DNA from 2 places in the Arthrobacter sp. 24S4-2 genome. Region 2 is predicted to be linked to the other one. Evidence: riboswitches for the same ligand, from Rfam matches in the RefSeq annotation. Region 2 holds a riboswitch; the other holds the start of a gene.

Region 1 (4,202 bases), 1.5 Mb from region 2:
GCCCTAGCCCTGCGGATCAGTGACGCACCTGCCGGGAGCTGGATCATCGACACACCGGGCATCCGCTCCTTTGGCCTGGCGCACGTGGATCCGGACCGGATCCTGCGGTCCTTCCCCGATCTGGAACCCGGCACCGACGCCTGCGAACGCGGCTGCAAACACGATGCCTCAGCGATCAACTGCGGTGTGGATGCCTGGGTCGCCGAAGGACACGCCGGCCCGTCCGGCGAGGCGCGGCTGGCCTCACTCCGCCGCCTGCTGGGCACCGATCCAAGGATGGAAGCGCAGGAAGCCAAGGAGCTGGGCATCGTTTCCTAGGGCGGTTTCCTAGTGCGGTTCACCCCCGGGGAGCACGGTACAGAACGCGGCGTCCCAGCCGGCCGGCCGCATAGACGGTAGTTTGGAACCATGACCCAACCCGCTTCCAGCTACAACGATGACCTCCGCCTGGCCCATGTCCTGGCTGACTCTGTCGATTCCCAGACAATGAGCCGCTTCAAGGCACTGGATCTTCAGGTTGAAACCAAGCCGGACCTGACGCCAGTGACGGATGCGGACAAGGCCGCCGAAGAGTCCATCCGCGGGCAGCTCTCCCGTTCCCGTCCCCGCGACGCCGTCCTCGGTGAAGAGTTCGGCAGCTCCGGGCACGGTTCCCGCCGCTGGATCATTGATCCGATCGACGGCACCAAGAACTTCATCCGCGGCGTGCCCGTCTGGGCCACCCTGATCGCCCTCGTCGACGAGGGCGAACCGGTGGTCGGGCTGGTCAGCGCACCCGCACTGGGCAAGCGCTGGTGGGCCGCCAAGGGCGCCGGCGCCTACATGGGGCGGTCCCTTGCTGCTGCAACGCGCCTGAAAGTCTCCAACGTTTCCAACCTTTCGGACGCGTCGCTTTCCTACTCGAGCCTGGGCGGCTGGAAGGAACGCGGCAACCTCGACGAGTTCCTTGGCCTCACCGAGGAAGTGTGGCGGACCCGCGCCTACGGCGACTTCTGGTCCTATTGCATGGTGGCCGAAGGATCGGTGGACATCGCATGCGAGCCGGAGCTGAACCTCTACGACATGGCCGCCCTCGTCCCGATCGTCACCGAAGCCGGCGGCCGCTTCACCTCGCTGGAAGGGGTGGACGGACCCTTCGGCGGAAACGCGCTGGCCACAAACTCGATCCTGCACTCCGAAGTCCTTAAACGGCTGAATCCGGACCTTGACGACCTCCTCCAGGGAGGACCGGCTCCGGAACACTGACCTTCCGGAGGGCGCGGTGGAATCGACAGCGCGCAGAATAAACGACGGCGGGATCCCCTCTGATAGGGGATCCCGCCGTCGTTTGTTCGGCAAGTTCCCCGTTTTTCCACCGCGCGTAACAAACTGCTTAATAATGCCCGCGACTTTCCCCGGGCAACGCTGATGTCCTAGGCTTTTCAGCAGGTCACGAGTGCCAGCGCTAAACCCCGGTTTGCTGGCCGGCAACCCTCCATTCGCGGTGGGGTGCCCCGGGTGACGACCAGGCCGGTCCGGAACGGACCCGGCAAGCGCGGATCCCCGGAATGCGGGGTCCTTTACAGTAAGGTCCCCATGACTACTGCCACTTTCCCCGCAAACCACCGCACCAAGACGGGCTCTGCCCCCGGACTCCTGGACGAACGGTTTGCGGTGGCCCTGCGCCCGCTGTCGGCCGTCACCGGCGCCGAGATCCAGGCGCCACTGATCCAGGGCGGTCACGTGCGTTACGCCAACCTGGACTACGGGGCCTCCGCCCCGGCCCTGTCCGTCGTGTCGGCCTACCTGAATGAAATCCTGCCCTACTACGCCAGCGTGCACCGCGGCGCCGGCTACGCCTCACAGATCAGCACCTCGGTCTACGAAAACTCCCGGAACATCGTCCGGACCTTCGTTAGCGGCAGGCCTGACGATTCCGTGATCTTCACCAGGAACACCACGGATTCCCTGAATCTGCTGGCCGGCTGCCTGCCCGTTTCAGACGGCCGGCACACCGGCGAAGTGCTCTACCTCGACATCGAACACCACGCCAACCTTCTCCCCTGGCAAGGTGTGCCGCACCGCAGCGTCGTTGCCGCCCCCACACTCAGCGCCACCATCGAGAGCCTGCGCACCGAACTCCGCCAAGGGGACATCAGCCTGCTCGCGGTAACGGGCGCCTCCAACGTCACCGGCGAAATCCTTCCGATCCGCGAGCTGGCGGCCCTGGCCCACGAACACGGCGCCCGGATTGTTGTTGACGCGGCGCAGCTGGCCCCTCACCGCCGCATCAACATCGCAGCGGACGACGTCGACTACCTCGCCTTCTCGGGCCACAAGCTGTACGCGCCCTTCGGCTCCGGCGTACTGGTCGGCCGGCCGGACTGGCTCGACGCCGGCACCCCCCACCTTGCAGGCGGCGGCGCCGTGCGGGAGGCCAGGCTGGACTCTGTCAGCTGGACCACCGGACCGGCACGGCACGAGGGCGGCTCGCCCAACGTGCTCGGCGCCGCCACGCTGGCCCGCGCCACGCAGGTCATCGGGGCCCTCGACCAGGAACTGTGGCACGCCCACGAAACCGCCATCCGGTCCTTCCTCGTTGAGGGCTTGCGGAAGATCGACGGCGTGACTGTCCACCAGATTTTCAGCGACACGGACCAGGCCGCGGACACCATTGGTGTTGTGAACTTCTCCGTCGAGGGCTACGACGCCGGCCTCGTGGCGGCCTACCTTTCGGCCGAACACGGCGTGGGCCTTCGCGACGGCCGCTTCTGCGCCCACCCGCTGCTCAAGCGCCTTGGCCTGCCTTCCGGCTCGCTGCGGGCAAGCTTCGGCGTCGGGTCCAGGCTGGAAGATGCACAGCGCCTGCTTGCCGGCATCGAAGAACTCCGCCGGACCGGACTTGGCTGGGATTATGTGGTGGACTCGGGCCGCTGGGTTCCGGCCAACGACACCCGCACCTACCCGGACTGGGCACCGAACACGCCCGGCACCGCCGGCGCGGCGCCCTGCACCGAGGACTAAACGCGGTTCGGAGCTTTCCCCGGCTCCCCGGCGGTGAAGGGGACCGGAACGGGGAGCTACTTGCGGTAAATTCGAGGGGTAAGAAATCACGCCTGCCCGAAGGAGACTGCACGTGGCACGGGGAGGCCCCAAACTGCATCACACACGCCGTCACGAGCTCGGCCGGAGCTTCCAGGGCGGCGGCGAGCACTATGACCGGGTGCGCCCCGGCTACCCTGCGGACTCCGCAGACTGGCTTGTAGGCAGCATCGGCAGGACAGCCGGGGTTGCCGACGCCGCGGACATCGGGGCGGGGACCGGAAAATTCACCGCCCTGCTTGTTGAACGCGGACTGGCTGTCTCAGCCGTGGACCCGTCAACGGACATGCTCACCCAACTGCGGTTCTCCCTTCCGGGAGTTCCCGCGACGGAGGGCACCGCAGAGGACACCGGACTCCCGGACCGTGCGTTCGACGTCGTCAGCGTTGCCCAGGCGTGGCACTGGTGCGACCCCATTCGGGCCAGTACGGAGCTTGCCCGCATCCTCCGCCCCGGCGGTGTGCTGGGGCTGGTCTGGAACCAGCTGGACACGTCGGTGCCCTGGGTGCACCGGCTCTCCCGGATCATGCATGCCGGGGATGTCCACAAACCGGACTTCCGGCCGGCAGTGGGGCCTGAATTTACCGGGCTGGAGAGCCATCTGACCCGCTGGGAGGATCCGGTGACCACCGAAGACATCGTGGAACTGGCCAAGTCGCGCAGCTACTACCTCGCTGCCGGTGAGCTCACCCGGGCGAAGGTCCGTGCCAACCTGGACTGGTACCTCCACGACCACCTGGCCCACTCCCGCGGGGAAGCCATCGGACTCCCCTACCTGACCCAGACGTGGCGGGCTTTCAAGGCATGAGTCCCGTAACCAACGCGGTAGGCTTGGACTCGTGAAGACCAGCGCGCCCTCCTCCTCCATCGAGGACTACGTCAAGGTCATCTATTCCTTCACGGAGTGGCAGGACAAGCCAATCACGTCCTCACAGCTGGCCCAGCGGCTGGGCGTGGCCAACTCCTCGGTCTCGGAAATGGTCCGCAAGCTCAAGGACCAGGGGCTGGTTGACCACAAGCCCTACAGTGCCATCACGCTCACGGCCGACGGCATCCGCCTGGCGCTGTCCATGGTCCGGCGGCACCGCCTCATCGAGACTTACCTTGTCCAGGAGCTCGGC
Region 2 (4,202 bases):
GGCCGGGCCCTGGACCAGGACGGCGCAATTGCATTCCGGGTGGCTGACGGCAAGATCACCGAGGGGCGGGAGTTCTTCCAGGACACCGCGAAAGGCGACGCATTCTGGGCCTAGCCGAACCTACAGCGAGACCCAGTACTTCCGCACCTCCGGCACCGCGGCCGCAACCAGTTCGCCACTGATGGGAACCGACGCCTCGGCCACACCAACGTCATCCCACTGCGCCACCACCCGGGTATCCCCCCAGCGGTAGCGGCCAGAGCCAGAACCCACGGTTGACGGAGGGGCGCCGGGTGACCCGCAAGGCGCTTTTTTAGCGCGAACGGTCAGTTAAGGCCCTCAAAATGCAGGAATCAGGGCCGTATCTGCCCGTTCGCGCTGTTCGTTCGCGCTATTCCGATCTGCGTTGGTCAGATCTGCTTGAGTGCCTGCTCCAGGTCGCGGATGAGGTCGTCAACATCCTCGAGCCCCACGGACAGCCGCACCACGCCGTCGCTCAGCCCGATGGCCGCACGGCCTTCCGGACCCATGGCGCGGTGCGTGGTGGTGGCCGGGTGGGTGATCAGTGACTTCGCATCGCCGAGGTTGTTGGAGATGTCGATGATCCGCAGCGAATCCAGCAGCGCGAAGGCGGCCTCCTTCGCCGTACGGCCCCCGGACGCTGAAAGCTCCAGCGTGAGCACTGTGCCGCCGGCCTTCATCTGCTTGGCGGCCAGTTCGTACTGCGGGTGGGATTTCAGGAGCGGGTACTTGACCCAGCTGACGGCGGGCTGCTCCTCAAGCCACTCGGCCAGGCGAAGTGCGGAGGCGGAGGAATGGTTGACGCGCAGCGCCATGGTTTCCAGGCCCTTGGTCAGGACCCAGGCGTTGAATGCGGACAGCGCCGGCCCGGTATGGCGCATGAGCTGCTTGACCGGTCCGTCGATGAACTCCTTGGTGCCCAGGATGGCACCGCCAAGGACCCGGCCCTGGCCGTCGATGTGCTTGGTGCCGGAGTAAACGATCACGTCGGCACCGAGTTCGCCGCAGCGCTGCAGTAGGGGAGTGGCAAAGACGTTGTCGACGACGACGGTCGCCCCTGCCGCGTGTGCCAGTTCGCTGACAGCGGCGATGTCCACGATTTCCTGCATCGGGTTGGACGGCGACTCGAAGAAGACCGCCGTCGTCGGCTCCGAAAGGGCGGCGCGCCACTGCTCAAGGTCCGGGCCGTCCACAAACACAGTTTCCACGCCCCACCGGGGCAGGATCTCGTTCAGGATCACAAAGCAGGAGCCGAACAGCGAGCGTGCGGCCACAACGCGGTCACCGGCAGCCAGCAGGGCACCCAGTGCCGTGAAGACGGCGGACATTCCCGACGCCGTCGCAAAGCACGCTTCGGTGCCTTCGAGCAACCGGAGCCGCTCCTGGAACGTGGCCACGGAGGGATTGCCGTAGCGGGAGTACACAAACCGTTCGTCCTCGCCGGTGAAGGCGCGCTCGGCAGCTGCCGCGGATTCATACACGAAGCCGGAGTTCAGGAAGATCGGCTCCGCGGTCTCCTGGAAATTGGTGCGGTCAAGACCGCCGCGAACAGCCTGGGTGTCAGGGCTCCAGCCGGCGGCGTCGGGGTTGAAGGTCACTTAGTTCTTTCCGAGGTTGGTGGGCAGGCCGCGGTTCTTCCAGCCGTTGACGGTGCGCTCGCCCCATCGGTCCGGTTCGCCCTCAAAGCCTTCAAGGACGTTGTAGGCCGTGAACCCGGCCTGCGTGGCGGCAATTGCGGCGGCCACCGAGCGCGCGCCGGAACGGCAAAGGAACACCAATTCGACGCCGGTGTCCTCCGGAGCCTGCTGCTTCAGCTGGTCGACGAAATCCGGGTTGGGGATGCCGCCGGGGAAGGTCCACTGGATGAAGAGGGGATCATTTCGCTTTTCGTTGGCGGACGCCGTTTCCGGGATGCCGATATGCGCCCACTCGCCCTCGGTGCGGACATCCACCAGGACTGCGCCCTGTTCCAGCTTGGCCCAGGCGTCCTGCGGGCTCAGGTCTCCGGCGTAGCTCACGCGTGCCCCTCGAAACCGTCGCCGGGGAAGTCGGCGTCGAAGTCGAGCTCGTCCACCGCGGTTGCCACAGCAGCGTCGGCAGTGGCGATGGCTGCCGGAAGGATCACAGCCTGCGCAACGATCACGGTGGTGCCGTTGAACGTGGCCGCCGGGCTCCCGTGCAGGACGTAGCCTTCGGCCAGCGCCGCGGAGATGCGCTCGCAGAAGGAACGGTCATCCGGGCCGGTGATCAGGCGGTACGCCAGCTTTTCCTGGGACAGGTCCTGGCCAGCGGCAGCCGGGGCGGCGGCCGGAACCAGTTGGGCGGGGGCGTCAGACACGACGGGTCTCCTTCTCTCACGCTTGCAGCTCGAATTGGTCGATATGCCGAGTATTCACCTGAGGCACCCCGCCGCGAAAGGGAGGGTTGCCGACCGGCCAGTCAGGGCTTGGCACCGGTTCTCATTACTCCCCAAAAACGTAACACTTACGACGGCGGCCCGCACCGCCGTCGTCGTCATCTTCCGTAACGGGACCACGCGCAATGCGCAATCAACCCGGAGCCAATCGGGGGTTATTGCGGCCCGTACATGACCCTGCGTTGCAGTTACAAATGGCCGCACCGGGAGGATAATGACGGGAGATGAACCGCTGTAACGCCGGATGAAACCAGGCAGCCGTGAACAGATCCAACGGGAATACAGTCAGTCCCATGCTGCACTTCGGTTGGTTTGTGGGTCACGGATTTGGCGTCCAGGGCTGGGGAACGCCCGGCTACGGCGTCGGCTACGACTGGAAAAAGCCGGCGCTCTATCAGCACGCCGTGCGCGAATTCGAGCGGGCCGGGCTGGACCTGTTCATCATCGAGGACTCCCTCACGGTTCCGGACACCTACGGCGGCAGTGCCGAGGTGTCGCTGGCGCAGGCGTCCTTTGCGCCCAAGCACGATCCGCTGGCACTGGTCCCGTACCTGCTCTCCGCCGCGGAACACCTGGGCATTGTTCCCACGGTCAGCGCCTCTTTCTACCCGCCGTTTACGGCAGCCCGGCTGCTGGCCACCCTGCAGCACTTTTCCAACGGCCAGCTGGGCTGGAACGTGGTGACGTCCGGCAGCGACCTTGCCGCGCAGAACTACGGGCTGGACCAGCAGATCGAGCATGACCTCCGCTACGAGAAAGCCGAGGAGTTCGTGGTCGTTGTCCGCAAACTCTGGCGCAGCTGGGCCCCCGACGCCATCCTGGAGGACGCGGAAGCGGGCGTCTTTGCGGACCACACGAAGGTCCATCCGATCAACCACAACGGCGAGTTCTTCAAGGTCCGGGGGCCGCTGAACACCGCACCGCTGCCGGAGGAGCCGGTGCTGGTCCAGGCCGGCGCGTCGCCGCGGGGCAAGGCCTTCGCGGGCGCAAACGCCGACGTCGCAATAGCCCTGGCCCGGGGCGCGGACGGCATGAAGGACTACCGCAACTCCATCCGGGCGGAGGCCGCCGCGGCCGGCCGGAACCCAGACGACGTCAAGGTGCTGTTCGTCCTCAAACCCACCGTGGTGGGCTCCCGCGCCGAGGCTGATGACCTCCGTGAGCAGCGCCGGCAGCTCACGCAGCGCGACATCGACAGCCAGCTGAACTCCATCTCCTACCTCTCGGTCATCGACTTCAAACAGTTCGACCTCGACGCGCCGCTCCCCGAACTCACCACCAACAGCAACCAGGGGACCCTGGACCACTTCGCCAAGGCAGGTCCGCCCGGATCCACGCTGCGCCAGCTCCTGCAGGCACGCAGCGGCGGCGCGGGCGACAGCATCATCGGCACGGCCGAGGACATTGCGGAGTACCTCGAGGAGACCGGCGCCCAGGTGGGTGGGGACGGGTTCCTGTTCTCCGGCTTCGTAGACCCGGCCACTGTTCACGGCGTCCTGGATCGCCTGGCGCCGGTGCTGCGGCGGCGGGGGCTGCTCCGTACAAGCTATGGCGACGGCGGGTTCCGCCGGAACCTGCTGGACTTCTAGCGCCATGGGAAACGGCGGCAGCACTTTCCTCATCGGCACGGCGCACGTGCGTGCCAAGGACATCGCTGAGGCCGCGGCGGATCCGGCCATGAAATTCGTCCTGAGCACGGACGCGCTGGAGCTGATCGGGCTCTCCCGGGAAGTGGTGCAGCAGGCCATCGACTCCGGCCACAGGG

What was found. A riboswitch is a leader RNA that binds a small molecule or an ion and turns the genes downstream of it on or off. The one in region 2 is predicted to bind S-adenosylmethionine.
Region 1: another riboswitch for S-adenosylmethionine. It lies ahead of FCN77_RS17245 (aminotransferase class V-fold PLP-dependent enzyme); the one in region 2 lies ahead of FCN77_RS24280 (DUF1737 domain-containing protein).

Annotation. Positions count from the first base shown of each region.
Region 1 covers NZ_CP040018.1:3,708,726-3,712,927, forward strand. Annotated here, with positions in the region: gene FCN77_RS17235 (ribosome small subunit-dependent GTPase A) at 1-318, shown strand, start outside; gene hisN (histidinol-phosphatase) at 409-1,245, shown strand; SAM riboswitch class IV at 1,428-1,541, shown strand; gene FCN77_RS17245 (aminotransferase class V-fold PLP-dependent enzyme) at 1,576-3,003, shown strand; gene FCN77_RS17250 (methyltransferase domain-containing protein) at 3,116-3,889, shown strand; gene FCN77_RS17255 (metal-dependent transcriptional regulator) at 3,921-4,202, shown strand, end outside.
Region 2 covers NZ_CP040018.1:5,222,031-5,226,232, reverse strand. Annotated here, with positions in the region: gene FCN77_RS24295 (nuclear transport factor 2 family protein) at 1-114, shown strand, start outside; gene FCN77_RS26460 (hypothetical protein) at 121-273, opposite strand; gene FCN77_RS24290 (O-succinylhomoserine sulfhydrylase) at 411-1,619, opposite strand; gene FCN77_RS24285 (rhodanese-like domain-containing protein) at 1,620-2,039, opposite strand; gene FCN77_RS24280 (DUF1737 domain-containing protein) at 2,036-2,299, opposite strand; SAM riboswitch class IV at 2,373-2,488, opposite strand; gene FCN77_RS24275 (NtaA/DmoA family FMN-dependent monooxygenase) at 2,731-4,026, shown strand; partial or broken gene FCN77_RS24270 (aromatic amino acid ammonia-lyase) at 3,986-4,202, shown strand, end outside.